2 regions of the Dickeya ananatis genome follow, and region 1 is predicted to be linked to the other one. Evidence: predicted binding sites of a transcription regulator. Region 1 holds the regulator's gene; the other holds the start of a gene.
What was found. Region 1 encodes sigma-54, which starts transcription at its own class of promoters, with help from an activator protein. Its sites were predicted from a motif close to GTTGGCACANNTTTCGCTNT; they were not measured.
Positions count from the first base shown of each region.

Region 2: FGI04_RS20335 (amino acid ABC transporter substrate-binding protein) is a predicted target of sigma-54. The motif match lies at 7,181-7,200, and genes of this name have one in related genera.

Region 1 covers NZ_CP040816.1:3,853,721-3,868,568, reverse strand. Annotated here, with positions in the region: gene rapZ (RNase adapter RapZ) at 1-417, opposite strand, end outside; gene ptsN (PTS IIA-like nitrogen regulatory protein PtsN) at 555-1,046, opposite strand; gene hpf (ribosome hibernation promoting factor) at 1,140-1,427, opposite strand; gene rpoN (RNA polymerase factor sigma-54) at 1,452-2,885, opposite strand; gene lptB (LPS export ABC transporter ATP-binding protein) at 2,934-3,659, opposite strand; gene lptA (lipopolysaccharide ABC transporter substrate-binding protein LptA) at 3,675-4,253, opposite strand; gene lptC (LPS export ABC transporter periplasmic protein LptC) at 4,231-4,800, opposite strand; gene kdsC (3-deoxy-manno-octulosonate-8-phosphatase KdsC) at 4,797-5,363, opposite strand; gene kdsD (arabinose-5-phosphate isomerase KdsD) at 5,413-6,399, opposite strand; gene FGI04_RS17165 (calcium/sodium antiporter) at 6,430-7,392, opposite strand; gene mlaF (phospholipid ABC transporter ATP-binding protein MlaF) at 7,671-8,480, shown strand; gene mlaE (lipid asymmetry maintenance ABC transporter permease subunit MlaE) at 8,484-9,266, shown strand; gene mlaD (outer membrane lipid asymmetry maintenance protein MlaD) at 9,271-9,870, shown strand; gene mlaC (phospholipid-binding protein MlaC) at 9,882-10,514, shown strand; gene mlaB (lipid asymmetry maintenance protein MlaB) at 10,507-10,800, shown strand; gene ibaG (BolA family iron metabolism protein IbaG) at 10,944-11,198, shown strand; gene murA (UDP-N-acetylglucosamine 1-carboxyvinyltransferase) at 11,252-12,514, shown strand; gene degS (outer membrane-stress sensor serine endopeptidase DegS) at 12,598-13,662, opposite strand; gene degQ (serine endoprotease DegQ) at 13,750-14,848, opposite strand, start outside.
Region 2 covers NZ_CP040816.1:4,548,539-4,563,386, reverse strand. Annotated here, with positions in the region: gene FGI04_RS20375 (M20 peptidase aminoacylase family protein) at 445-1,605, opposite strand; gene FGI04_RS20370 (amino acid ABC transporter ATP-binding protein) at 1,670-2,431, opposite strand; gene FGI04_RS20365 (amino acid ABC transporter permease) at 2,441-3,112, opposite strand; gene FGI04_RS20360 (amino acid ABC transporter substrate-binding protein) at 3,185-3,964, opposite strand; gene FGI04_RS20355 (GNAT family N-acetyltransferase) at 3,978-4,502, opposite strand; gene purB (N-acetyl-S-(2-succino)cysteine lyase) at 4,514-5,878, opposite strand; gene FGI04_RS20345 (nuclear transport factor 2 family protein) at 6,223-6,561, opposite strand; gene FGI04_RS20340 (dehydroquinate synthase/iron-containing alcohol dehydrogenase family protein) at 6,640-6,987, opposite strand; gene FGI04_RS20335 (amino acid ABC transporter substrate-binding protein) at 7,243-8,052, shown strand; tRNA gene FGI04_RS20330 (tRNA-Pro) at 8,154-8,230, opposite strand; tRNA gene FGI04_RS20325 (tRNA-Leu) at 8,267-8,352, opposite strand; tRNA gene FGI04_RS20320 (tRNA-His) at 8,372-8,447, opposite strand; tRNA gene FGI04_RS20315 (tRNA-Arg) at 8,530-8,606, opposite strand; gene thrP (bifunctional threonine/serine APC transporter ThrP) at 8,754-10,148, opposite strand; gene wecG (lipopolysaccharide N-acetylmannosaminouronosyltransferase) at 10,438-11,172, opposite strand; gene wzyE (ECA oligosaccharide polymerase) at 11,169-12,509, opposite strand; gene FGI04_RS20295 (TDP-N-acetylfucosamine:lipid II N-acetylfucosaminyltransferase) at 12,502-13,587, opposite strand; gene wzxE (lipid III flippase WzxE) at 13,584-14,834, opposite strand; gene rffA (dTDP-4-amino-4,6-dideoxygalactose transaminase) at 14,834-14,848, opposite strand, start outside.

The DNA.
Region 1 (14,848 bases):
CATTTCCGACGTATCGATGATAAGGTCGGCACGGGAGCGCAGCGGCTCCAGCAGGTCATTTTCTTCGTCGATAGCGCTTTCCAGCGACAGGTTTTTGCTGGAAAGAGGATGCAGACGGCGGGTGTCGCTGTAACGCCGAATCAGCGTGTTGCGATCAGCATCCAGAAACAGCAGTTGAGGCGAAAAACTCTGTGGCAGACGTGTCAGGGCATGTTCCAGCACTTCCGGCGTTTCCGGCAGGTTACGCACGTCAATGCTGACAGCGGCGGAAATATTCCGTTCCGCCAGCGTCTGCGCCAGCTCGGGCAACAGCACTACCGGCAGGTTATCTACACAATAGAAACCCATGTCTTCCAGCGCGCGCAAAGCTACGGATTTTCCCGAGCCTGAGCGACCACTGACAATCATCAGCACCATCTGACGACTCCCCCCTGGCAGCGGGATGGTGAATGTCCACCGCCACAGTTAGCTAACTTCGTTTTCCCGGCCAGGCCGGCATCTGTCAGGCTTACACCTGAGCCATTCATACGTTGGATAACGTCCGAAGCCTGCCGTCAGGGCTGGTCGGGCAGATCATCCGCTTCGATCATGATCTGATAGAGCTCTTCATCGCTTTGGGCAGCGCGCAGGCGCTTACACACGGTTTTATCCGCCAGTCGTTTGGCGACAAGCGATAGCGTATGCAAATGGGTTTTACATTGTTCAGTAGGAACCAGCAAGGCAAAAAGCAGATCGACCGGCTGGTTATCGATGGCATCAAACGCTATCGGTTGTTCCAGCTGGATAAAGACGCCGACTGCACCGAGCGTATTGTCGTCCTCCAGCTTGCCGTGCGGAATGGCGATACCATTGCCGATTCCGGTACTGCCCATGCGCTCCCGGGTCAGAATGGCTTCAAATACCATCTGCGGCGGCAAATTGAGCTGTCTGGCGGCCAGTTCACTGATAATTTCCAGCGCGCGCTTTTTGCTCTGACAGTGGACGGCGCTACGCGTGCACTCCTTACGGAGGACGGTGCTAAGTTGCATAACGGGCTCGTTGTTCATGATGCGTTCACTTAACGACACGGTTGCCTTCGGTTACCAGCCTGCCATAGAGCAAGCAGGCTGGTTGCTGTCCCTGCACCTGAAACGGCAACATCAGTGCTGTTTCAGTTTATCCTTATGTTTGTTTAACTGTCTTGCCAGCTTGTCGATCAGCAGATCGATGGCGGCATACATATCACCCGCTTCCGATGTGGCATGCAGTTCACCTCCGTTGACATGGATCGTGGCATCTGCAATGTGCAGGATCTTTTCCACTTTCAGTACCACGTACACCTGATTGATACGATCAAAGTATTGCTCAAGTTTGGCGAATTTTGAGGTCACGAATTCGCGCATAGCATCCGTGATTTCGACGTGGTGTCCGGTAATGTTAAGCTGCATATCGTCTTCCTTCTCATGTAGGGGTCAAACCAGCTGTTTACGTTGGTTTGACGGCGGGATAGATAAAGACTCTCGATACTTGGCGACAGTACGGCGGGCCACAATGATTCCCTGTTCGGAAAGCAGAGTAGTCAGCTTGCTGTCGCTCAGCGGTTTAGCGGGATTTTCCGCTGCAATAAGTTTTTTTACCAGCGCACGGATAGCGGTGGATGAGGCCTCGCCGCCGTTGTCGGTATTAACGTGGCTGGAAAAGAAATACTTCAGCTCAAAAATACCTCGCGGACTGTGCAGAAATTTCTGGGTCGTCACGCGGGAAATGGTGGACTCATGCATATCCACAGCCTGGGCGATATCCGCCAGCACCATGGGTTTCATACATTCTTCACCGTGTTCGAAGAACGCCTGTTGTTGCTCCACAATACAGCGGGTGACTTTCAGCAGGGTATCGTTACGGCTTTCCAGACTCTTGATCAGCCAGCGCGCTTCCTGCAAATGACTGCGAATGAACTGCCCGTCGCTGTCGTTACGCGCACTGTTGCCAAGAGCGGCATACTGTTGGTTGATTTGCAGTCGTGGCACGCTGTCGGTGTTGAGTTCTACCGTCCAGTGCCCCTGTACCTTGCGCACCAGGACGTCTGGTATGACATACTCGGATTCGCCGGTATTGATAGACTGCCCGGGGCGCGGATCCAGTGACTGAATCAGCGCCAACGCTTCTTTCAATACGTCTTCTTTGAGGCGACTGGTACGGATCAGGGTGCGGAAATCATGGTTGGCGAGCAAATCGAGATAGTCGCTGACAATCAGCCTGGCTTCGCTCAGGCGGGGAATGTCGCTGTTGAACTGCGATAGCTGTACCAGCAGGCATTCGCGCAAATCGCGGGCAGCCACGCCGACAGGGTCAAAACGTTGCACACGTTTGAGCACCGCCTCCACTTCTTCCAGCGTCACCTCTTCATTGCCGATGCTCTCACGGATGTCATCCAGCGATACCGTCAGGTAACCGGTGTTGTCCACCGCGTCGACGATGGACGTAGCGATAGCGGCATCGGTATCGGAAAACGGCGTCAGTTCCACCTGCCACATCAGGTAATCCTGCAGTGTCTGCGTGGTTTCACCCTGATAGACTGGTAATTCCTCATCACGGTAGTCAGTGCTGGTGCCAGAGGGCGTACCGGCGGTGTAGATTTCGTCCCAGGCGGCGTCGAGCGGTAACTCGTCGGGCATCTCTTTTTGTTCCAGCGCCTCGCGGGTGTCCAGCGTTTCGCTGTCACTGATTTCCTGAGTCTCTACTTCGTCATGAATATCGGCCTGCTCCAGCAACGGGTTGCTTTCCAGCGCCTGTTGGATTTCCTGCTGGAGTTCAAGCGTGGACAACTGCAGCAGGCGGATGGCCTGCTGTAACTGCGGTGTCATAGCCAGTTGCTGGCTGAGCCTGAGTTGCAAACCTTGCTTCATAACGCGCGTTAACTTCCTTTTGAATTATCAACCTAAAACATGACGTTATCAGAGTCGGAAGCCTTCGCCCAGATAGACTCGTTTTACCTGCTCATTCGCCAGTATATCCATCGGGGAGCCGTGGGCAATAAGCTGGCCCTGACTCACGATATAGGCACGTTCACAGACATCGAGCGTTTCACGGACATTATGGTCGGTAATCAGTACGCCTAACCCACTATCGCGCAAATGCTCAATGATTTTCTTGATGTCGAGAACCGAAATCGGATCTACCCCCGCAAAGGGTTCGTCCAGCAGGATGAATTTGGGGTTGGCAGCCAGCGCCCGGGCGATTTCCACCCGACGGCGTTCGCCACCGGACAACGATTGTCCCAGACTATCGCGCAGGTGAACAATATGAAACTCTTCCATCAGTTCGTTGGCGCGATCCTGCTGTTGCTCGCGGGTCAGATCTTTTCTGATCTCCAGTACCGCCATCAGGTTGTCGTAGACGCTCAGTCGTCGGAAAATCGAGGCTTCCTGCGGCAGGTAACCAATACCGCGGCGGGCGCGATCGTGCAGCGGCAGCAGGCTGATGTCCTCGTCGTCGATTACGATACGGCCTTCGTCGCGTGGGACGATACCGACAACCATATAGAAGGTGGTTGTCTTTCCGGCCCCATTAGGGCCGAGCAGCCCAACGATTTCGCCGGAATTGACATTCAGGCTGACGTTTTCCACCACTTTGCGGCCTTTATACGCCTTGGCCAGATTTTCGGCGATTAGTGTTGCCATGGGTTAGCGCGTTACTCACTGTTGTTTGGTGGGCTTGCCGGTGTTGCTGCCGGGCTTGGCGCCATTTTGCGCGCCTTTGTCCTGCAATTGTGTCGGGACCAGCACGGTAGTGACTCGTTTGCCTTTGTCGCTGAACGCTTCCATCTGCTGTTGCTGTACCAGATAGGTGATGCGGTCGCCCTTGACGTTGCTGTCCAACTGTTCCAGATAAGCATTGCCGGTCAACGTGACCAGTTGCTTGTCCATTTCATAGCGTATTTTCTGTGCATGACCTTTAACGGGTTTACCGTTGTCCTGCATTTGGTAGAAGGTCGCCGGATTGCCGTAGCCTTCGATAATTTCGTGGCCTTGCTGGCCGTTAGGACGGGTTACGACGACTTTGTCGGCCTGTGCTTTTATCGACCCTTGCGTGACGATAACGTTGCCGGTAAACGTCACTACATTGCCTTGCATATCCAGCGCCTGCTGATCGGACGTAATGTGGATCGGCTGCTCGGTATCTCCGGTGAGTGCCAGTGCCGGAATACTGACGGCAAAAAGCGAGCTGGCGATCAGGATGCTGTGTAATACATTAATTTTTTGGTTGGATTTCATAATAGGATTTTACCTTATCGATCAACTCAGCGGTTTTGCTGCGCAGGTTTCCGCGCATTTTCAGTCCGTTAGAGGTAAAGCTGGCACCGTACAGGGTGACCTCATCATCTGACGTCACGTCCTGCGTAACCAGATTAATCTGCGCATTGTCCGTTTTAATCCGCTTTAACTGCGAATCGTCGGTCAGGCTGGTGACCTCGACGTGACCGTACAGATACAGCATGCGATCTTTTGTCAGCTTGGCGCGATCCGCGCGCACCGACCAGGTCGCGATAGCCTGTTCATTGAACATGGTCGCTACCGGTTGAGTAAACCAGCTGACTTGTTCGGTGTTATAGTGCTCTGCTTTCTCGGCTACCAGCCTGTAACTCAGTTTCCCGGTCGGGTCATACACCATCGTGGTGTTTTGCTGCATGGTGTAGGCCGGGTCATTATTTTGTACTTCAGTCGGCCCGCTTCCTTCCCGTCGGGTCGTCAAATTTAACCCGATAAGCACCAGCGCAATCAATGCCAGCAACAACGTCAGCCAGCGTTTCGTTTTACTCATATCGACAGCCCTTTGGCAAAGTCCAGTTTACCCTGTGCCAGCAGAATAAGATCGCAAATCTCTCGTACTGCGCCACGGCCGCCGCCGATACGCGTGACGTAATGCGCTCGGGGTAGCAACAGTGGGTGGGCGTCCGCTACGGCAACGCTTAACCCTACCTCGGCCATCACCGGCCAGTCGATCAGATCGTCGCCGATATAAGCCACCTGGCTGGCAGTGAGCGACAGTGTATCCAACAGCTCGTGGAAGGCCAAAATCTTATCTGATTGTCCCTGATATAAGTGGCGTATTCCCAATGTCTGGCAGCGGTCGATGAGTAACTGCGATGAGCGGCCGGTGATAATCGCCACGTCGATATCCGACGTCAGCAGGCAGCGAATGCCATAACCGTCGCGGACATGAAAGGTTTTCAGCTCTTCGCCCTGATTTCCCATGTAAATCAGGCCATCAGACAGGACACCGTCGACATCGCAGATTAACAGACGTATATCACGGGCACGCTGCATCACCAGGGTATCGACAGGCCCGTAACAGGTATCGGTTTGCGACCGGGTTTCACTCATTCACTCGTATCCTTGGTTTTTCATTCTCTGCGGCGTGCGCGCGTCAGGTTTATACCACACCTGCGCGCAGCATATCGTGCATGTGGACGATCCCCAGCAGGCGATCGCCCTCTGCGACCAGCAGCGAGGTAATATGGCGGGACTGCATCAGATTCAGGGCATCCACCGCCAGTGTGTGTGGCGTCACCCGAATACCACCGCGTGTCATCACATCGGCGATGCCGGCGCTGTTGAGGTCGATATTCATATCGAACACCCGGCGCAGGTCACCGTCGGTAAAAATGCCTTCGATGCGATCATCCGGACCGCAAATGACCGTCATCCCCAGATTCTTACGGGTAATCTCCAGCAGGGCGTCGCGCAGCGAGGCGTCTTGACCGACACGGGGGATCTCGTCGCCAGTGTGCATGATATCGTTGATTCGCAACAGCAGTTTGCGACCGAGTGCGCCGCCGGGGTGCGACAACGCAAAGTCTTCAGCCGTAAAGCCGCGCGCTTTCAATAGCGCCACTGCCAGCGCATCGCCCATCACCAGTGCCGCGGTGGTGCTGGAGGTCGGTGCCAGGCCCAGCGGGCAGGCTTCCTGGGATACGTGGACGCAAAGATGGATGTCGGCGGCTTTCGCCATGGTGCTTTCCGGGTTACCGGTCATGCAGATAAGACACACTTGCAGGCGTTTTAACACCGGGATGAGCGCCAGAATCTCATGAGATTCACCCGAGTTGGAAATGGCGATCACAATATCTTGCGCGGTGATCATCCCCAAATCACCGTGGCTGGCTTCACCGGGGTGAACAAAGAAAGCCGGTGTGCCAGTACTGGCGAAGGTCGCGGCCATCTTGCAACCGATATGACCGGATTTCCCCATGCCCATCACCACGACTTTACCGTGGCAGTAAAACATTTTCTCGCAAGCACGGGAGAAATTGTCGTCAATGTACTGATCCAACTGCGCGAGGCTGTCGCGCTCGATGGATAAAACCTGCCGACCCGCACTCTGGAAGTCGAAACCCGGTTGTAACTCGAAATGTGACATGTAAAACATCCTGCGTTGCCAATGCGCTGGCTATGAGAACAAGAACAGCACCGAAAGGTACGCGATGAACGCACACAACAACAATGCGCCAGCGCCCTGGCCGATGCGCCGTTTCTGGCGGAGACAGAGAACCGTCAGGAGCGCGCTGACACCCAGCATCACCCAGTAATCGCGTGTAAACGCGAGCGGATTTACCGCGCCAGGGGACAAGAGAGCGGGCACGCCCAGCACTATCACGATATTAAAGATATTCGAACCAATCAGGTTACCGAGCGCGATGTCGTCTTCTTTTTTTAATGTGCCGACGATAGCAGTCGCCAATTCCGGCAGGCTGGTGCCGACGGCCAACACGGTGAGCCCAATGGTCAGTTCGCTGATATTAAAGTAATTAGCGATAACTGTGGCGTTATCGATCACAATACGCGCCGACATCGGCAGAATAATCAGGCCGAGTAGCAACCATAACAACGCCACGGTTTGGTTGTTCTCTCTGGGCAACTCAGCCATTTGTTCGCGTGTCAGGCTGTCGTCACCGCGACGCTGAGCGGCGTGGGCCATACGTAGCATCAACAGGATACAACCGCAGGCTGTCAGCAGCAGGATCACGCCGTCCAGGCGGCTGAGGAAACTGTCATGCAGCAGAACACCACACAGCAGCGTGACCACCAGCATCGGTGGGAGTTCCTGACGCAGCAGCGTGGAATGCAACGTCAGCGGGCGGATTAGCACGGCGCTGCCGAGGATCAACAGGATGTTGGCGATATTCGACCCTAATACGTTGCCTACCGCCATGTCGGTCTGATGGTTGAGCGCGGCGGTAACCGAGACCATCAATTCGGGCAGCGAGGTTCCCATGCCTACTATCGTCATGCCGATAATCATCGGCGGTACACCCAATGTGCGCGCCAGTACCGCCGCGCCATACACCACTCGGTCGGCGCCATAAACCAATAACACTAAACCAACAATTAACAGTACTGTCGCAAAAAGCATGCAGCGTCCTTTATTCAGGTATAATCACCGGTTTATTGGCGCACAAACCAGTATTTCTGGACGAATAATAAGCAAAACCGCCATTTTTCCTCGTTGGCGCTAATTCTGACTGCGCAGGGCGAAAAAGTAAAACCAATGGCAATTTTGGTCACGACCTCGTGTCCTGATTCTGTAACAGTGAAGAGTAAGCGTAACACTCTGAAAAGCGATTTCAGGGCGTAACGGTGCAAAAATGTGAAAACGGGCGGCCACTATGGGTTACCGTTGAGGAATAGACCATGAACCACGAAAATCTGGTAGAAATTCGCGGGCTCAGTTTCCGGCGAGGCAGCAGGCCGATCTTTTCGGATGTCTCGCTGAATGTGCCAAAGCAAAAAATTACGGCCATCATGGGGCCGTCCGGTATCGGTAAAACCACGCTGTTGCGGTTGATTGGCGGTCAACTGCAACCAGACAGCGGCGAAATCTGGTTCGACGGGGAAAATATTCCGACGCTTTCCCGTTCTCGTTTGTATGAAACGCGTAAGAAAATGAGCATGTTGTTTCAGTCCGGCGCGTTATTTACCGACCTGAATGTGTTTGACAATGTGGCCTGGCCGCTACGGGAGCATACGCAACTGCCTGAACCGTTGCTGCAGAGCACGGTGATGATGAAGCTGGAAGCGGTGGGATTACGCGGCGCGGCGCAACTAATGCCGTCAGAGCTGTCTGGCGGTATGGCAAGGCGTGCAGCACTGGCGCGTGCAATTGCGCTGGACCCGCAAATGATTATGTTTGATGAGCCTTTTGTTGGTCAGGACCCGATCACCATGGGGGTGTTGGTGAAGCTTATTGATGAGCTAAATCACGCGCTGGGCGTGACCTGTATCGTGGTGTCTCACGATGTGCCGGAAGTATTGAGTATCGCCGATCATGCCTACATTATTGCTGATCAGCGCGTCGTGGCACAGGGCACACCGGCTGAATTGCAGCAGAATGGCGATCCGCGTGTCAGGCAGTTTCTCGATGGCATTGCCGATGGCCCGGTACCGTTCCGCTATCCGGCGGGCGATTACCAACGTGGGCTGTTAGGTTTGGGGAGTAAGTAATTCATGCTAGTACAGGCATTAGCGTCGCTGGGACGTGTTGGCATTCAGGTTTGCGCCTCTTTCGGGCGTGCCGGGCTGATGTTGTTCAATGCGCTGGTGGGCAAGCCGGAACCGGCCAGACAGTGGCCGCTGTTGCATAAGCAACTCTATAACGTTGGTGTGCAATCATTGCTGATCATTATGGTCTCCGGTTTGTTTATCGGCATGGTATTGGGTCTTCAAGGCTATCTGGTCCTGACCACCTACAGTGCGGAAGCTAGCCTGGGCATGATGGTGGCGCTGTCATTGTTGCGTGAGCTGGGGCCGGTGGTGACGGCGTTGTTGTTCGCCGGGCGTGCCGGTTCTGCCCTGACGGCGGAAATCGGACTGATGAAGGCGACCGAGCAGTTATCCAGTATGGAAATGATGGCGGTAGACCCGTTGCGCCGTGTCGTCGCGCCGCGTTTTTGGGCCGGGGTGATTTCCATGCCTTTGCTGACGGTGATTTTTGTCGCCGTTGGTATTTGGGGGGGCGCACTGGTTGGCGTGGACTGGAAAGGGATCGACAGCGGTTTTTTCTGGTCGGCGATGCAAAACGCGGTGGAATGGCAGAAAGACCTACTTAACTGTGTGATTAAGAGCCTGGTGTTTGCCATTACCGTTACCTGGATTGCGCTGTTTAACGGTTATGACGCGATTCCGACGTCAGAAGGCATCAGCCGCGCGACGACCCGCACGGTGGTGCACTCGTCGCTGGCGGTACTGGGATTGGATTTTGTGCTGACGGCACTGATGTTTGGGAAATAAGTCGATGCAAACAAAGAAACATGAAATAGGGGTTGGCGTGTTCATGCTGATCGCACTGTGCGCCATCATCTTTTTATGCCTGAAGGTGGCGGACCTGAAATCGCTCGGGCAACAGCAGACTTACCGTTTGTATGCCACGTTCGACAATATTGGCGGCCTCAAGGTGCGTTCGCCGGTAAAAGTCGGCGGTGTGGTGATTGGTCGTGTTGTGGACATTTCGCTGGATACCAAGACCTATTTGCCGCGGGTGGCGATGGATATTGATAAGCGCTACAACCACATTCCGGATACCAGTTCGCTGGCGGTTCGTACCTCCGGTCTGCTGGGGGAACAGTACCTGGCGTTGAATATTGGTTTTGAAGACGAGGACATGGGTACCTCGATTCTGCAGGACGGCGGGACAATTCAGGATACCAAGCCTGCGATGGTTCTGGAGGATCTTATCGGTCAATTCCTATATAAGAGCGGTGGCAACAATACTGACAATGCCAGCCAGAACAATGCGAATCAGGGGCATACCGAACCGGCCGCGCCTAAACCGGCTGAGAAAAACGGTGATGCGGTAAAACCTGAAGCCAGCGAAAAACCGGCCCAACAGCCTTAAGAGGACACAGCATGTTAAAACGTTTATTGATGGTGGCTTTGTTGGTCGTGGCCCCGTTTGTCAGTGCAGCGGATCAAACCAATCCTTATAGCCTGATGCGTGATGCGGCGCAGAAAACCTTCAATCGTCTTAAAAACGAACAGTCGCGTATTCAGCAGGACCCTAACTATCTGCGTACCGTGGTACGTGAAGAACTGCTGCCTTATGTGCAGATAAAATACGCCGGTGCGCTGGTGCTGGGGCAGTATTACAAAAGTGCCACGCCGGAACAGCGTGAAGCGTACTTCACGGCGTTTGGATCGTATCTGGAGCAAGCCTACGGTCAGGCGCTGGCGTCTTATCATGGCCAGACTTATGAGATAGCGCCGGAGCAGCCGCTGGGCAATGCCGAGATTGTTTCTATCCGCGTCACTATTATTGACAATGGTGGCCGTCCGCCGATTCGTCTGGATTTTCAGTGGCGTAAAAACACCAAAACCGGCTACTGGCAGGCTTATGACATGATTGCCGAAGGGGTGAGCATGATTACCACCAAGCAGAACGAATGGGCATCCACGTTGCGCCAGAGTGGTGTGGATGGGTTGACGAAGCAACTGCAAGCGGCGGCTCAGCAGCCGATTACGCTGGATCAGAAAAATGGCTGATGCACTGCAGTGGCGGCAGACTGACGGCACTCTGTATCTGGAAGGCAGTCTGGATCGGAACAGTTTACTGCCGCTTTGGCAGCAGCGTAATGCGTTGCTGGCAGGTAGCCGTGTGCTGGATGTCGGCCAGGTAGAGCGGGTGGATTCCGCGGGACTGGCACTGTTGGTGCATTTTTATCACCAGCAGGAACAGCAGGGAACGCCGATGACGATTACCGGTGCCAGTGAGCGACTGCGTACGTTGATTCAACTGTATAACCTGAATGAAATCATTCCGGTCCGTTGAGTCGACCTGTCGCTGTGCGCTTCCATGATTAAGGTTCCCCCTTGTCGCCTGTGCGCAAGGGGGATTTCTTTTGTTTAAGATAGCGACAGATTCATCTAAGATACCACCCTGTTTATCATCCCCCTGACGTAGAATCGAGAGCAATGGAAAACGACGAAATTAAAGACGTGCTGATGAAAGCGCTGGCGCTTGAGGAAGCGCATGTTTCTGGCGACGGCAGCCACTTTCAGGTCATTGTGATAGGTGAGTTGTTCAAGGGTATGAGCCGCGTAAAACAGCAGCAGGCGGTCTATGCGCCGCTGATGGAATACATCGCGGATAATCGCATTCATGCGTTGTCGATCAAGGCTTATACCCCTGAAGAGTGGCAACGCGACCGTAAACTAAGCGGTCTGTAAGTTAGCGGCCATCCGGCCATGCTATTGAGTCTGAATATTGAGAAATCGTCACTATGGATAAATTTCGTGTGCAGGGGCCAACCCGGCTCGCTGGTGAAGTTACTATTTCCGGCGCAAAAAACGCCGCCCTGCCTATCCTGTTTGCTGCCCTGCTGGCTGAAGAGCCGGTAGAAATTCAAAACGTTCCCAAACTGCGTGATATCGACACCACCATGAAGTTACTGAGCCAATTAGGCGCTCGTGTTGAGCGCAATGGTTCTGTACATGTCGATGCCAGTTCGGTGAATGTGTTCTGTGCGCCGTATGACCTGGTGAAAACCATGCGTGCTTCTATTTGGGCATTGGGCCCGCTGGTGGCGCGTTTTGGGCAAGGGCAGGTGTCGCTACCGGGTGGTTGTGCTATTGGTGCCCGTCCGGTCGACTTGCACATCAATGGCCTGGAACAACTTGGCGCGCACATCACGCTGGAAGAAGGGTATGTGAAGGCGACGGTTGATGGCCGGTTGAAAGGTGCACACATCGTGATGGACAAAGTCAGCGTCGGTGCGACAGTGACCATCATGAGCGCCGCCACGCTGGCGGTGGGTAAAACCATTATTGAGAACGCGGCGCGCGAGCCTGAAATTGTTGATACGGCGAACTTCCTGAATACGCTGGGTGCCAAAATCAGTGGCGCGGGTAGCGACAAGATCGTTATCGACGGTGTGGATCGTCTGGGGGGCGGGGTATATCGCGTACTACCGGATCGTATTGAGACGGGCACGTTTTTGGTCGCGGCGGCGGTCTCCGGCGGCAAGGTCGTATGCCGTCACACCCGTCCGGATACGCTGGATGCAGTGTTGTCCAAACTGCGTGAGGCGGGTGCTGATATCGAAATTGGTGACGACTGGATAAGCCTTGATATGCATGGCCGTCGGCCGAAAGCGGTGAATGTGCGTACCGCTCCGCATCCGGGATTCCCGACCGACATGCAGGCACAGTTCAGCCTGCTGAATCTGGTAGCGGAAGGTACAGGCGTTATCACCGAAACCATTTTCGAAAACCGCTTTATGCATATTCCCGAACTGATTCGGATGGGAGCTCAGGCAGAAATCGAGAGCAACACCGTGATTTGTCATGGCGTCAGCCGCCTCTCCGGTGCACAGGTGATGGCAACTGACCTGCGAGCATCGGCAAGTCTGGTGCTGGCGGGATGTCTTGCGCAAGGCACGACGCTGGTCGATCGCATCTATCATATCGACCGTGGCTATGAGCGTATCGAAGACAAGTTGCGTGCGTTGGGCGCTAATATTGAGCGCGTGAGCGCTAACGACTAACCGTTATAGCCGGGTGCTCTGCTATGCATCACCCGGTTATTACATCACTCGGTTATTGCATCACCCAGCGTACCCGGCGCGATTTAATCGCTGGGTGGGTGTTCCTGAATAGTGATATTCAGTTTTATTTCCTGATTATCACGGGAAATAACGACAGGAATCACTGAGCCGGGCCGAATCTCCGCCACCTGATCCATGGTTTCTATTACGGAACGCGCGGGTTTATTGTTCACTTCCAGCAGCAAGTCACCTTTTTTAATCCCCGCTTTATCCGCTGGTCCGCCAGCATCGACCTCGTTGACGACGATACCTTGCAACCGCTCAAGGCCAGTGACTTGATTGCCCAGCCGTTCGCGTTGCGCCCCCCGGATACCGAAATAACCCCGAATCACGCGTCCATCGCGGATCAGTTTATTCATGATCTTGGTTGCCAGCGCGACGGGAATAGCAAAACCGATACCTTCCGGCGTGCCACCATCATCGCTTTTATCAAATGACAAGGTGTTGATGCCAACCAGTTCGCCGAGTGTATTAACCAACGCGCCACCCGAGTTGCCGTGGTTGATGGACGCGTCCGTTTGCAGAAAATTCTGTCGACCGGACGCGCTTAATCCTACCCGACCGGTAGCACTGATGATCCCTTGTGTCACCGTCTGCCCCAGGTTGTAGGGATTGCCGATAGCCATCACGACATCGCCGACGTGGAATACCCGTTTCGGGTTGATGGGGATTTCGGGCAGATTCGCGCCTTCGATTTTCAGCACGGCGAGATCAGTCAGGCTGTCTGAACCCACCAGCAGCGCTTCGAAAATGCGGCCGTCTTGCAGGGTGACCACAATTTGTTCGGCATTGTTGATCACATGCTTGTTGGTGAGGATGTATCCTTTGCTGTTCATGATCACGCCAGAACCCAGCGTGCGGATATTCAATTCGTTTTTGGCCGCGGGATCGTTAGCCTGATTGTATACGTTCACCACCGCAGGGGCAGCACGGCGCACCCCCTGATAATAGCTGACCGGGGTTTCCTGGCTGCTGTCGCTACTGGCGTGGGACCAGCCCTGACTGGAGCGCAGCGTCGGAATCGCCAATAACAGAATACCGGCGACGATGACACCGAACAGCACCGAACGTAACAGTTTGGTTAGCATGAGCGTTTTGGGTGTGAAAGAAGGTTGAATCGCAGAATATCAGAGAAGGGTGGACACCGCATCGCGCGGTGTCCACTTTTTCATAGCTTAACGCAACAGAAGATAGATACTTTCATCGCCACGGACAATATTCAGCGCCAGCACCGAAGGCTTGGCTTCCAGAATTTTGCGCAATTGGGTGATGTTTTCTACACGTTCGCGGTTCACGCCGACGATGATGTCGCCTTTTTGCAGACCGACTTTAGCGGCGGCGCTGTCTTTGGCTACGTTATCGATAGCCACACCTTTGCTGCCGTCCTTCAACTGTCCGTTATTGAGGGTAGCCCCCTGGAGTGCTGGGGTAAGTGTGTCGGCATTGGTTGTCACGTTGGCGCTATTATCCAGTACCACTGAGACTTCCTGCTGTTTACCGTCACGCAGCAGGCCGATGCGCACGGTTTTACCCGGTGCGGTCGTGCCAATTTTAGCGCGCAGTTCAGCAAAACTGCTGATAGGCTTGCCATCCAGTGAAACCAGTACGTCACCGGCTTTAATACCGGCTTTGGCGGCGGCGGATTTAGGAATCACTTCGCTCACGAAAGCGCCACGCTGGGCATCCACCTTGAAGGCTTTGGCTATCTCGGAGGTCATTTCGCTGCCCTTGATCCCCAGCAGGCCGCGTTTTACCTCGCCAAATTCCACCAATTGCTGAGCCAGGTTTTGCGCCATGTTGCTGGGAATGGCGAAGCCGATACCCACGTTACCGCCGCTCGGTGCCAGAATCGCGGTGTTGATGCCGATAAGCTCGCCGCGCAGGTTGACCAGCGCCCCGCCGGAGTTACCACGGTTGATGGAGGCATCAGTCTGGATGAAGTTTTCCAGCCCTTCCAGATTCAGGCCACTACGACCCAGAGCGGAGATAATACCGGATGTCGCCGTTTGGCCGAGCCCGAACGGGTTGCCGACAGCAACGGCAAAGTCGCCGACTCGCAACTGATCGGAGTCAGCCATTTTGATTTCGGTGAGGTTTTTGGCGTCATTCAACTGCAACAACGCGATATCGGTTTGTTCATCGCGACCGATCAGTTTGGCGTCATATTCACGGCCGTCATTCAACTGCACCTGAATTTTATCCGCATTGTTGACGACGTGATTGTTGGTTAGCACATAGCCTTTTTCGGCGTTAATGATGACACCGGAGCCTAAC
Region 2 (14,848 bases), 690 kb from region 1:
CCCAGGTTTATGAAGCCGAAGCAAACATAGAAGGTGGAATGAGCATCTACGTCTCTAATTAAGCATGAATGATGCCAACTTTTCAAACCCCACCGGATAAAAATCATTACTCATTGATAAATAAAACATTAAAAGCAGTGAGCCACCAAACACCAAAATGATTAACGTGCTGAAAAATCAAGCATTCTGGGTCAGAACTGTCGTTAAACAGAGACACCACAAGCACTGACTTTTATACTCTTTAAAATTCAAATGATTACATGTCTCTCATTGGCGACACCGCACCCCCCATCCTGTCGCTAAAAAACCACAACCGATACCGGGCAGGGATAGCACAAAAACAATCACCACCTCCCGAGGAGGTGGTTTAAAGCTGACAACAAAACGGCCACGGTAACCGTGGCCGCTGTCATCAATAAGGATAAGACGGGAATAACGACGGAATCAGGCTGTCTGCGACAACTGTTCCAGACTCTGCTTCGCCAGTTGGTACAGGTAGTGCGCAGTTGGAAACAGCGCCCGGTCATCCACCCGGAATTTCGGGTGGTGCAGCGCGTAAGGGCCACCCGACCCGACCATCATGAAGGTGCCCGGCAGTTTCTGCTGGTAGAACGCAAAGTCCTCACCAATCGGGCTGGCGTCAACACGACGGGCCTCAAACCCTTCGGCATCCGCCACCTGCAACGCAAAATCTACCCAGTGCGGTGTGTTCACCACCGATGGTGGCCCCGCATGCCAGATAAATTCGATTTCTGCACCGAAGGTGCTGGCGATACCGGCGACAATCTGACGGAAACGCTGTTCTATCAAGTCACGGGCCGCCTGACTGAACGTACGCACAGTACCTTCCACATAGGCGGTATCAGGGATCACGTTCCAGGTGCTGCCGCTGTGTACCTGGGTAATCGACACCACCGCATTGTTGTCTGACGGTACGGTACGACTGATGATAGTTTGCACCGCGGAAATCAGCTGCCCCAGAATAATGATCGGATCATTACCTTCATGCGGTTTGGCGGCATGGCAGCCCTTGGCGGCAATCTTGATTTCGAAACGGTCGACCCCGGCAGTCAGTGCACCGTCTTTACCACCAATCACGCCGACCGGTAACGTTGGGTCGTTATGAATGCCAAAAATGGCGCTGGCACCGTCAAGCGCGCCAACAGCAATCACTTCCGGCGCACCCAATCCGGTTTCTTCCGCAGCCTGGAACAGAATACGCACGGTACCTTTCAGCTCCGGCTCAATACGCTTGAGCAGGATCGCCGCCCCCAACGCCGCCGATGAGTGAAAATCATGTCCACAGGCGTGCATCACCCCAGCATTTTTTGAGCTGAACTCAACGCCGGACTCTTCTTCAATCGGCAGGGCATCAATATCGGAACGCACGACGACCAGTGGACCCTCTTGCAGGCCACCCACTTCCGCTACCAGACCGGTTTTGAGCGGCAGCTCAAGGATGCGAATGTCTTCTTTTTCCAGTACAGCACGGATTTTTTTCGTCGTTTCAAACTCTTGATTGGACAATTCCGGATGCTGATGCAGTTCATGCCGAAACGCCTGAATAAACTGCGCCAACGGCGCATACTGCGCATGCTCTTTCATGTCGGGGACTCCTCTTCTTCTGCCCCGTCATCACGGGGCGTGCCGCAGGTGAATAGGTTATCGATCAGATGTCGAACTCTGATGGTTCCTGAATCGTGGTGAGTTGCCGCAGGAAGCGACGGGTCTGCGGATTATCGGAGAAACTGATCACCTTCTCCGCCGGGCCTTGTTCAACGATGTGCCCATCAGCCATAAAGATCACTCGGTCCGCCACGTCTTTGGCGAACTGCATCTCATGGGTCACGATCACCATGGTGGTGTTTTGCCCCGCCAGTTTCTGGATAACCTGTAGCACCTCGTGCACCCGTTCCGGGTCAAGCGCCGAGGTCGGTTCGTCAAACAGAATCGCCTTCGGGTCCACCGCTAACGCACGGGCGATGCTGACACGCTGCTGCTGACCGCCGGACAACGTCACCGGGTATTGATGCGCTTGTGGCAACAACCCGACCATTTCCAGCAGTGACCGCCCTATCTCGTCCGCCTGCTTTTTCGCTATCTTCTTCACCACGATCAGCGCTTCGGTGATGTTCTCCAGCGCGGTCTTGTTTTTGAACAGGTTGTAGTTCTGGAATACCATCGCCGTCTGACGCCGGAGCGCATACGCGTCCTTGCTGCTATAGCGGCGGGTATCCAGCGATTGCTCGCCAATAGTAATCACACCGGACTCTGGCTTTTCCAGCAAATTCAGGCACCGCAGCAGGGTGGATTTCCCTGAACCGGAAGGCCCGATGATCGCGACCACTTCGCCCTCGGCGATATCCAGACTGATATTGTCCAGCACCACCTGGTCACCAAAACGTTTAGTCAGGTTTTTTACGCTAATCATATCGGCTCCTTAACGCTGCCGTGAGTGGCTGAGCTTTTTCTCCAACTGAGATTGCAGCCAGGAGTAGACCACGATGAGCATCCAGTAAATCAGCCCCACCACCAGGAAGGTTTCGAAGAAACGCAGCGACTCAGCGGCGATCATCTTGCCTTCGGCAAACAGCTCCGACACACCAAGCGCAAAAGCTACCGAGGTGTCTTTAATCAGTGAAATAAAGGTGTTGCCGGTCGCCGGCAGTGCATTGAGCATCGCCTGCGGCAACACAATACGGCGGTAAATCTGTACTTTGTTCATTCCCACCGACAGACCGGCTTCAGTTTGACCAAAATCCACCGACGCCAGCGCCGCACGAAAAATTTCCGCCATGTACGCAGAGTTCTTCAGGCTGAATCCGATAATGGCCGCCGTCATGGCTGATAAACCATTCAGTGACGGAAAAAGCTGGGGCAGACCGAAATAGATAATGAACAGCTGAACCAGCGACGGGATGCCGCGAAACAGCGAAATATAGAGTTCCACCAGTTTTGAGACCACCACAAACCGGCTCTCACGAACCAGCGCCAGCACCAAGCCTAAAACGATGGCAATCAGCATCGACACCACCGCCAACAGCAGCGTGGTGGGCAAGTACATCAGTACCTGGGGAAAGACCTTCAACAGGTAGGAAAGATCGATATTCATGAGCCATACCATTACAGCGAAAGCCAGTCTGCAATCGAACTGGCGTCGCAGAAGTTGAGTGAGCCGACGAGGTTATTTGCCCGCCGTGATATCCTCACCGAAGTATTTAACCGACAGGGCTTTCAGACGGCCATCGTTACGCATTTTGGTCAGCTCGTCATCGAACTTCTTACGCAGTTCGTCACCGTTCTGATCTTTATGGAACGGGAAGCCAACCTGCTCGACCACCAACGGCTCGCCCACCATCTTGAACGGCAGGTTGCGTTTGTTGATTTCCGCCAGCAGGATGGGACGGGAGTTGATGTAACCTTCAACACGCTTAGCCAGCGCATCGCTCATCGCGCCATCGCGGGTTTCATAGGTGCGAATCGTCACGCTGCCATCGGCAAAGGCCTTTTTCAGGTTGTTGACGTGGTTGGAACCCAGCACGCCCGCCACGGTTTTCCCTTTCAGGTCATCCAGCGTATTGATGTTGGTATTGTCTTTGTGCGTGACAATCTGGCTGCCGTAGTAGCTATAAGGCGTGGAGAAGTTGTATTTATCCTGACGTGCCGGGGTAATCGCCACCACGTTAGCAATCGTGTCCAGCTTATGTGCTTCCAGTTGCCCCATCAGGCCGCTGAAATCCGCCGTCACCCACTCCACTTTGTAGTTCAGATCGTTAGCGATGGTTTCTGCCACTTCTACGTCAAACCCGACCAGCTTGTTGTCCTGCTTGAAGGAGCTTGGGTAACTCTGCCCGGTGGCACCGATACGCAACACTTTTTCGTTACTGTTCTGAGAATCGCAGCCAGCTACCAGAATAGCGGCCGACAAGGCTAAAACAGGGAGGATAATTTTTTTCATTGTCATTGGATAACGCCTCTTAGGAGTGTTTCTTTTCCCAGTGGTGATAAAGATCCTGATCCAGGACTTTTCGCATATAAATCGTGAGGTGTCCTTTCCCTAAATCCGCCTGGCCGACTTCCTGAAAGCCATACTTCCGGTACATCTCCAGCAACCAGGGATGTTGCTTAGCGGTACCCAGCGTTACGGCAGGCGCTTTTAACTGATCTTTCAACACCGCCTGTTCCAGCCAGTCCAGCATCTGTTTACCCAGCCCTTGCTGCTTGAAGTCAGGGTGGGTCGCGAACCAGCCGATATGCGGTAAACCATAAGGACCGGGATTCGGCCCCCACGGATAGCGAAGGGTGACGGACGCCGCCAGACGACCGTCTTTTTCCATCACATACACGCCGTTGCTGCGCAGATGGCGGCGCACCATGTCAATGTCCGCATAGGCGGCATCAAACTTGATGCCCAGCTCACGCACCGGCGCGTAAGCGGCCAACGCCAACGCCAGAAACTCGTCATCATCGGCAAGCGTCGCCTGACGAAATACGGTACTCATGGCACCTCCCGTCATTCGGTCAGCAAGCCGGTGTTATCCGCGTACCGGATCACCTCGTCCACTTTCTGCGGGGCGCTGCCCACGTAATTCGCCGGATCCAGCCAGGTATCAATCGTCCCGGCCGTCAGGTGCTGCGACAGTACCGGGTGTTCCAGCAGCAACGCTTTAAATTCACGGTTTTGCTCAAACGCCGCCATAGAGCACTCGTAAACCAGATGATGAGCCGTTTGCTTACCGAGCAGTTTGCCGATTTCAAACATCACCTTTTCCGAGAGCAGCAGGCCATTTTGCAGATCCAGATTGGCACGCATCTGTTTTTCATTCACCGACATACCGCGCAGGATACCGAGCGCGTTTTGCAGTTGTGCCGACAGATAGATGTTGATTTCCGGCAGGGCTATCCACTCCGCACGCCAGCTCATGGCGTCACGCTCGTGTTCAACCTTCATTGACTCGTGGATCAGCGCGGCACTCTTGAACAGTGGTGCAGTCAGGCTGGCCAGCCCTTCCAGCGCGGCCGGATTACGCTTGTGCGGCATGGTGGTAGAACCGATCTTCCCTTCGGAGAAAGGCTCTTCGATTTCGTTGATTTCGGTACGCATCAGGTTATATAGCTCGTTGCCAATTTTACCGAGCGTACCGCTGATCAGCACCGCTACTGACGCGTATTCCGAGAAACGGTCACGGGCAGACTGCCAGCCAATATTGGGGGTATTCAGGCCCAGACGGGCAAGAGTATGGCGCTCGATTTCCGGCCCCAACTCGCCAAAAGAGGCGTAGGTACCGATAGCACCGTTAATGTTGCCGACCAGCACGCGATCACGAATTTCATTCAGACGCTGCAGGTGACGGACGAATTCGTCCAGCCATACCGCCAGCTTAAAGCCGAAAGTAGTTGGCATGGCCTGCATACCGTGGGTACGGCCGGTCATCAACGTATGCTGGTGCTTCTTAGCCAGCCGTTTCAATTCGATAGCGACCAGACGGGTATCGCGCACCACAATGTCGAATGCCTGACGTAATTGCAGCACCGTGGCGGTATCTACGATGTCCTGCGTGGTCACGCCGTAATGAATGTACTCACCCGCCTCGCCGCACTGCTTTTGGATAGCCGTGATCGTCGGCATCAGAGAGTGTTTCATACGCACCGCATCCTGAGCTATTTCTTCAATATTCAGGGCGCTGGCGTCAGCATGGGCAGCAATGGTGTCGGCCGCATCCTGCGGAATGACACCCAGCTCGCCCTCTGCCAGTGCTAACGCAATTTCCACGTCAACCTGTCGGGTCAGCCGGTTTTGCTCTGACCATACGGTGCGCATTTCTGGTGTGCCAAAGTTATTTCCAATAAGAAGAAAATCAATCAGATGTGATGCCATAACTCACTCGTTTACATTGTAATAATGGGGGAAAGAGAGGCGGGTCGAGACGACGCTGTCATTTGTCGAAAACTATATCACTGGCAATATTCGCGCCTATATACGCGATCGATCTAACATATTCTTTATTGTTTTATTATTTCCTTAGTGATTATTTGCCTTGCAAATAAATCGTCTTAAGAACAAATCAGATGGGTGGAGAGCAGGACGGGCGCGTGTTGTGGCATAACGATTTGTTAGCAATCGTCATTCATTGGCGCACCAAAGCGGGGCATGACACCCGCATAAACACACCGAGAGGCATGGTTTTGCGGGGATGGTGACAAAAACAACGACAAATACGGCTACGACGCAAAATAGAACCATGCGGTCGTAATCAGCCCATCGCTAACTTCAAACACGGCGATACTTTCGAGCACATCAGGACCCAGGCCGTAAATCTTTTCATGATCAAAAACCTGATTACCCAGCACAGTACGAGAGACCAGTTCAGCACGCAGCGCGGGGTTATTAAAACGATGCTCGCGATAAAACGCCTCCAGTGCCGCTCTCCCTACCATGGACGGGCTTTCCGCTGGCATACGATACGCCCGGAAATGCTCATGGAAACAGGCAGAAAAGGCGGCTAAATCATGGGCGTTATAAGCGGCAAACTGTTTTTCGACCGGTTCGACAATTGACATGCCCAACTCCATTTAAATGCAAATTTAATGAATAAAAATTCACACAAAGAAATACAGTAGTCAGGTATAAAAAGCAAATCAGGCGCTGTACTGCGTCGCAAGCGCAGCATGCCGAATCGCCTCTGGTGTGAGCGAAAATGGCAGTAACGCGGCACTGTCTTTGGGGAATTTAAATGTTTCAGACAACGTCTCTGCCAGTTCGGCATAGCGTGCCTCCGCTACCGGCAAATGCGCAGGAGCATCATAACGCTGTAAGTGTGCCAGCAAATCGGGCTCAACCGAGCCGTCACCACGCGCCAGCAGGGACTGTACACGTAATCCGAATCCTACTTTCTCGCCGTGTAGCCAGTCATGCAGATCAGGAACGTGTGTCATGCGATTATGAATCGCGTGGGCTACGCCAGGTGATGGTGGATCATCACGCATACTGTTAGCCAGGCCTGCCAAGGCAATATTGGCATCGTTGTAACCGCTCAAATAATGATAAGATATAACGTGATGGTATAAATTTCCCTTTATTTTGAATGATATAGTATTTCCTACAACCAACGTTTCATCACTGCTGTTACTCCTTATCCCGCTTTTTTCGTCTGTCATGCCCCCCAGAGTTGATGAGTACGTTGCGACATATACCGCTATCAAACTTGAGCCAAACCAGGAACATTCATACAGGAATTTATAATGAGAACCCGACTGACTCACTACCTCAGCGCCGCGCTATTCCCCGCCCTTGCAGCCGTGATGTTGAACGGCTGTGATAACAACACGAGTACACAGACACAGAACAACGTGCTACGTGTGGGCACCACGGGTCAAAGTTACCCGGGTTCTTATAAAGAGAACGGCACGTTAGTGGGTTATGATGTGGAAGTGGCAGAAACTATCGCCCACAAACTGGGTTACCAGATAGCCTGGACCACCGCTGATTTCAGTGGATTGATGGGCCAGTTGGAAGCAGGAAAATTGGATACTGTCGCCAATAATTTTGTGAAAACAACCGAGCGCCAGAAAAAGTACGATTTCACCAACACGTATCTCAACTACGCATCGCAAATCGTCACCAGCATAAACAACAAAGACATTCAATCTCTGGACGACCTTAAAGGTAAAACGGTATCTGGCGTGCTGGGGTCTACCCATGTCACCAATCTGCGCAACGCGTTCCCCAATAATGACGTCACCATTCGCACCTACGAAACCCGCGATGGTGCCATGAATGATGTTATCAATAACCGTGTTCAGGGCTACGTCAACTCACGCCCTATCCTGCTCGCAGAAATTAACAAACGTCACTTGCCGCTAAAACTGGTCGGTAACCCCATCTCTAACGAACAAGTCTCCTTCCCGTTTGCCAAGACACCGGAAGGTAATAAATTACTGGCGGAATTTAATCAACAGCTACAGGAACTGCGTCAGAATGGTCAGCTAAAAGCGTTGGCAGAGAAATATTTCGGCAGCGATAAGGTGCTGGAAAGCAGTAAAGCGGAATAAGTGACTTGTCACCTCAACCACGACGTTTTTTACCGCATTCCCGGTGTTAAAAGCAAAAAAAAAACGGCAGTCCGCCTGGACTGCCGCTTCTTCAGAATAGGTGGTCGGCGAGAGAGGATTCGAACCTCCGACCCACTGGTCCCAAACCAGTTGCGCTACCAAGCTGCGCTACTCGCCGATCATTTCTAACACGGTACTGCTATTTTCGTTTGTGTGGTGCGAAGAGAGGGACTTGAACCCTCACGTCCTGAGGACACTAACACCTGAAGCTAGCGCGTCTACCAATTCCGCCACCTTCGCGCGTCACAAACTTAAAATTTGGGGTGGCTAATGGGACTCGAACCCACGACAACTGGAATCACAATCCAGGGCTCTACCAACTGAGCTATAGCCACCATATACCACTGCTTTACTACGTATTCCGGTACTCGATTTACGGGGTAATAAGTACCTCCGCAGCTCCCGCGCCCAATCTAATGGCGCGCCCGACAGGATTCGAACCTGAGACCTCTGCCTCCGGAGGGCAGCGCTCTATCCAGCTGAGCTACGGGCGCGTAGCGCCGTTGCGGGTGGGGATAGTACGGATTTAATAGGGGGCTGTCCAGTGCTTTTTTCACAGAAATGATGCGTTTGCTTATGCTTTGCTCATTTACGGTCAAAACCCGGTTCAATCCACCGTCACCACCCGCTGTTCGCTGCGATTACTCCGCTTGTGCCTGCATTTGCGGCTGTTTTCTACCCAGCCCCAACACAACGTAAAGCACACTGACCGCCGCCAGGAAAATACCACCGACCACCAGCGACATCCGCGTGTCTTCGTTAATGTACATCCCAACCAGCACACAGATAAGGAATACCATCGTCAGGTAATTCACCCACGGGAACAAAATAGACTTAAACGGGTGACCAGCGATCGCCGCCTGATGCTGCTGACGGAAACGCAACTGGCTAATCAGCACCACAAACCAGGGGATCATACCCGGCAGTACGCTGGCGCTATAGACATACACGAACACTTTTTCCGGGTTAGGGATAATGTAATTCAGCGCAGACCCCGCCACCAGACACAGAATCGACACCAGCACCCCAACAGCCGGCACACCGCCTGCGGTTACCCGCCCTAACGCCGCCGGTAGCTGACGGTTGTTAGACAGCGAATACAGCATACGCCCACAGCTATACATACCGCTGTTGCAACCAGACAACGCCGCGGTCAGTACCACGAAGTTGATAATACCCGCTGCAGCGGTAATGCCGATTTTGGCGAAGGTCAGCACAAACGGGCTACCGGATGTGCCGATTTCATTCCACGGAAAAATCGTGACGATCACGAAAATGGCACCAACATAGAAAATCAGAATACGCCACAGGATGTTATTGATAGCTCGTTTCAGCGTCACCTGCGGATTACGCGCTTCGCCAGCGGTAATCCCGACCAGCTCCACCCCCTGATAGGACGCCACCACCAGACAGAGCGCAAACAACACGCCTTTCCAGCCGCCAGCCAGGAAGCCGCCATGTTCGGTCAGGTTCGCCAATCCGATAGACTGGCCGTGGTTGCCGATCCCAAAGAAAATAATCCCGACACCCACCACAATCATCACCACAATGGTGGTTATCTTGATCATCGAGAACCAGAACTCAAGCTCACCATACAGCCGCACCGCTGCCAGATTCGCGGCCGCCACCAGCGCCACCGCGCCGATCGCCGGTATCCACTGCGGTAATGTCGGGAACCAGTACTGCACGTAGACGCCGACGGCGGTAATTTCTGAAATCCCCACCGCCATCCACATAAACCAGTATCCCCAGGCCGTGAGATAGCCAAAGAACGGATGCAGGTAATTATGCGCATAAACCGCAAACGAACCGGTTACCGGTTCCAGAAACAACATCTCGCCCATCGAGCGCATGATGAAGAATACAAACACGCCCGCCACGATATAGGCCAACAGCACGGACGGCCCAGCCCATTTCAGGGCGCTTGCCGCCCCCATGAACAACCCCACACCGATGGTGCCACCCAGCGCGATAAGCTCGATATGTCGCGCTTCCAGCCCACGGTGGAGCTTGTCCTGTTTTTCTGTATTTGCCATATAACCTCTGTCTTCAATAGATCCTTTTTACGCCGGTATCAAAAGCGTTATTGTTTTATACCCGCCATGCTTTAAAGGGGATACCGACACGCTCCCGGCAAGGCATGACAGTCTCCCAACCGGAAAAACGGCCGAGAAGATACCGCAATGCAAACCGGATTCCTACCTTTCCTGTACCCAGACATGATGAAATAAACAGCGCGGCCAGACCTTGATCGCAACGATAAAGCTGGGAAAAAAGTGGGATGACTCACAGAAAACGCCAGACTGATACCGCGATAAGCCGCGTCTACAGTCTACCGCTGATATGCCAGGCCAGATAGCGCAACAGCTTGAGCTGACGGCGAAAGCGGCTGGGTTGCGTCAATAAACGATACAACCACTCCACCCCATGGCGTTGCCACACCAGCGGGGCACGTTTGACCAGACCGGTAAACACATCATAAGTACCGCCGACCCCCATATAGAGGGCAGAGGGGTATAACTGGCGGCAATCGCGTATCAGTAATTCCTGACGGGGAGAACCCAGTGCTACCGTTACCAGCTGGGCACCACTATCACGCACACGCTCCAGTACTGCCTGTCGCTGCTGTGGCGCAAAATAGCCATCCTGCGTACCCACGATGTTAACCTGCCACAGATCTCGCAACTTGCGCTCGGTTGCAGCCAACACCGACGGCTTTCCTCCCAGCAAAAATACCGGCGTTCCCAATTCACCGGCACGCTGCATCAGAGCCTCCCAGAGATCGGCACCGGCGATACGTTCCACCTGTGCGAGCGGATACTTGCGGCGAATAGAACGCACAACGCTGATACCATCAGCATAGTTACAATGCCCTTCCTGCAACATCAACTCACGCAATGTCGCCTCGCGATCCGCCGCCAGTACCTTCTCGGCATTAATGGCAATCAGCGTGCCTGCTTGCGGCGAACCACCCGCAAACAGAATCGAGACACACTGCGCCTTATCCCGAAACCCATGCACCGGGATGCCGCGAATAACATATTGCGGCACATCATTCATTCCACTTCTCCTTGAAACAGGGGGAGACTCACCACCACACCAGCACGCAGCAGCAGCCAATACAGCAACTTGGCAACAAACAGGCAGGCGGCAAAAATCAGGCAGAAAAACACCACCCGTGAGACAAAGGCATCAACGCCCTCACGCACCAGCACAATCAGATTAAACACCGCGCCAAAACAAAATGCCTGCGATACGGCGGACAGATAGCGATTTTCGGCCTGTCTGCCGTAATGGTAAAGACGGTCAAATCCCTTGATGAGCAGCCCGATGGCGACTGCACCTGGCGGGATCAGCAGTGGCCCTCCCATGATCAACAAGGAGCCGAGCAGCGTCGGCGATATCGCCAGGCCAGCATGGTAATTCAGCACTTCCCAGGTGAAATAGTTGGCACTGTTCAACACCAGTGCCGGTCGCTCCGGCCACAACCAGGTGGGAATAAAGACATAAAAATCCCGCACGATGGGTGCCAGCCCCTGCAAGGTAATCTCGTCGAGGTGCTGCCACAGTGTGGCCAGATTTTCCCAAGGCGAGAAGGTGTCACGCGTCAGATACAAAAAGGTGTAAAACGCCTCGTCACCGTGCACATCCAACCCGTAGCGTTTCAGTGCCAGCCAAAACATCGCTACTATCCCGCTAGCGCCCGCGGCTATCAGCATCCACACCGTAATCCAGCCGCGTTGCAGGCCGATAAACAAAAACAGGGCGAAGGCAATAATGATATTGGCGCGGGTCCCGCCCACCAGCAGGTACGTCAGCCCACCAAATGTCACCGTCGCCAACAGAAAAATCAGCCAGGCGCGTCGGGTCTGGTGCAGGAAATACCACATCAGCATGGCGGGAATAAAAAAATAGAAGAAGCGCTTCAGGACGACGCCGATAACATCGCGCGAGAAAATCTGGCTATACGAACTGAGTTTAAACAGCAGCAAGCCGTTGTTGGCAAAGAACACGGCAGCGGTTGATAGCGCGACCAGCGCCAGCAGCCCACAGGTCAACCCCACCTCCAGACGTGTCATGGTTAACGGCGAAGGACGAGATACCGGTGAAGCAGGCCGCAGCCGGGTTTTATAACTGACATAATAAATGGCATAAAACGCTGTCGCAGACAGTTGCGCCTGCAATAAATTCAGCGGTGACGCCGTTTCCACACCGAAGCGAAACGCCAGCACGGCCGTCAACGGAAAGCCAAAATAGAACGTCAGTAAGTACAGCAGCGAAAACAACACATTGAAGTTAAAGCGCCAGCGGCGGAACTCTCGCCCACAGAGCCAGAGCACCATGCCACCGCCTCCCAGCCAGACCAGCCACAACCCGAAAAACGCCCACTCAGTCATGGCTGTCCCCCGCGGCTAACGCCAGCGCATGTCGCCACCCCTGTTCATAGCCAGGGCTGAAAAATGCAATCTGCCGGGTATCCACCTGTTTTAGCTGTTCGCGCGCCTCGCGCACGCGGGCCTCGCTCAGCGGTTCATCATCCAGCAATACCGGCAGGTGCTGCTCCGCCAAATCCTGCCGAAATGGATTATGACGGCTGATAACGAACGGCACCCCCAGTTGAATAAACAAACACAGGGTGCCGATCCCCTGCTGACGATGAAACAGAAAGTAGCCCAGACTGCAGGTTTTCAGTAGCGCCAGATACTCATCAAACGCCAGTGATTCACGCAGCACCCGGCAGCGGTCTGCACCGAACAGCGCCACCCCATGCTGTTCGACCTGCTCAATCCAGCGATGATTTCCGGCCGGATACCCCATCGGTACGATCACTCGCACCTGCGAGCCAAACTGGCGATGAATAGCATCAAACGCCGCCAGATGACGGTTACTGCGGTCACCAGAATTACCGACCAGAATGGTCAGCGGCGCGCCCGGTACTTTCTCATTCGCCCCCATGACGTGTTGCCCCAACCGGGTGGGGAAATAGAGCAGTGACGTCGCCGCAGCCGGATAACGCTGTCGAAAATAGTCGCTATCGCCGCGTGTGGCGAACACCCGGGCGACCCGCCGTTGCGCCAGCCGCCGCAGGCGGTAAAACCAGCGATAACGCCAGCCCTGGGCCTCTTCATACATATCCGCCCCCCAGATATGCCAGTAGGCTTGCGCCGGGCGGATAGCGCCGAACAGCAACGCCAGCCACACCCACGGGTTAAACTGGCCGTGAAAAAAGAAACGGACGGAGCTATCTGCCCGCGCCTGCGCTACCACTGCTCGCGCCAGCGCTCTCTGGCTGGAAAACCGAGTGATATGCAACATCGGGTAATCAGACTCAGAGAGCGCCTTCGTCGACACCACCATAAACCGGTGGGACTGGTGCAATGGCAACGACGGCGCGAGCGTATCATTAAAGAAACGCAGCACCGTGTGGTTATGGTGGGAAATATCCGCCCCCAGGACATGAATAAGTGTGGTCATGCACGCCTGCAATACAGCATGAAAACGCCGCAACACAACAAAAAATAGAGCGCATAGGTTGCCAGATACGCCTGTGCGGCACCCAACGCGCCGTGCAATGGAATCAGCCAACGGGCAAATCCGGTCAACAACAAAAACTGACTAAGTTCAGCCAGCACATAAAACCGCAGCGACGCTCTGGCCACCACCAGATACCCAAAGACGTAAGCGCCCACTTTCAAAACATCGCCCGCCAGTTGCCATGCAAACAGGGTACGCATGGTCGAAAATGCCCCGGAGAACAGGATGTGAATCGCCACATCACGCATCAACCAGATAACCACTGCCACGAGCACCGCGACCGGCAGCACAAATCGCAAGGTACTAAAAATCTCATGCCGGACAGCGTGCTTATCCTGCAAACGCGCCAGCGTCGGCAACAGATAAACGCTAAAGGATGCGGTAATAAACTGCAGCCAGGCATCAGAAATGGTCGTCATCCCCTGCCATAGCCCGACCTCCTGCCAGGTGTAATGAGCGGCCAGCAGGTTTCGCATCATCACATAGCCTACCGGCATCGTCACCGCGGTTATCAACGTCATTAAGCTAAACCGGGTTAACTGACCAGCCAGCGGCCACGACCAGCATGGAGTAAGTGCTCGCAAACGTAATGGCGTGCGCCGAAATAACAACAGCAATGCGGGTAAACAGGCTAATGCCGGAACCAACGCCAGTCCGACCAACGCCCCGGTATAGGCCCCCAGCCAGAAACTTATGCCGTAGGCGACCACACCCAGCAGGCTACCCGCTATCACCGCCAGCGCGTTGCCTGGCGCATCCTGATACCCTTTCAGTATCGCCAGCAGCAGGCTGGCCAGCGCAATCCCCAGTTGCAGACAAGCCAGTGCACGAATGACCGGCTGGTAGGTGTCATCGCCAAACAACAAGCGCGATAGCGGCGCAGACAGCAACCATAGCGACAACGTCAGCAACAATGAGAAACCCATCGACAGCGATACCGCCGTTCCCAGCAGCGGGCTGGCGCGGTCATGCTCAGGCGGCGCGGCAGCCACCGCACGGGTAACGCCGTTGACAATCCCCGCGCCCGCCATCACCCCCAACACGGTAATCAACTGCCGGTAGTTACCGGCAAGCCCGACACCTTCCGGGCCGAATGCCACCGCCAGTAGTTTGATAATCACCAACCCTGTGCCAATTTTGACCAGCGTGGAAGCCGCCGTCCACAACGATGCTCGCGCCAGTGACATCAGGAAAAGAAACC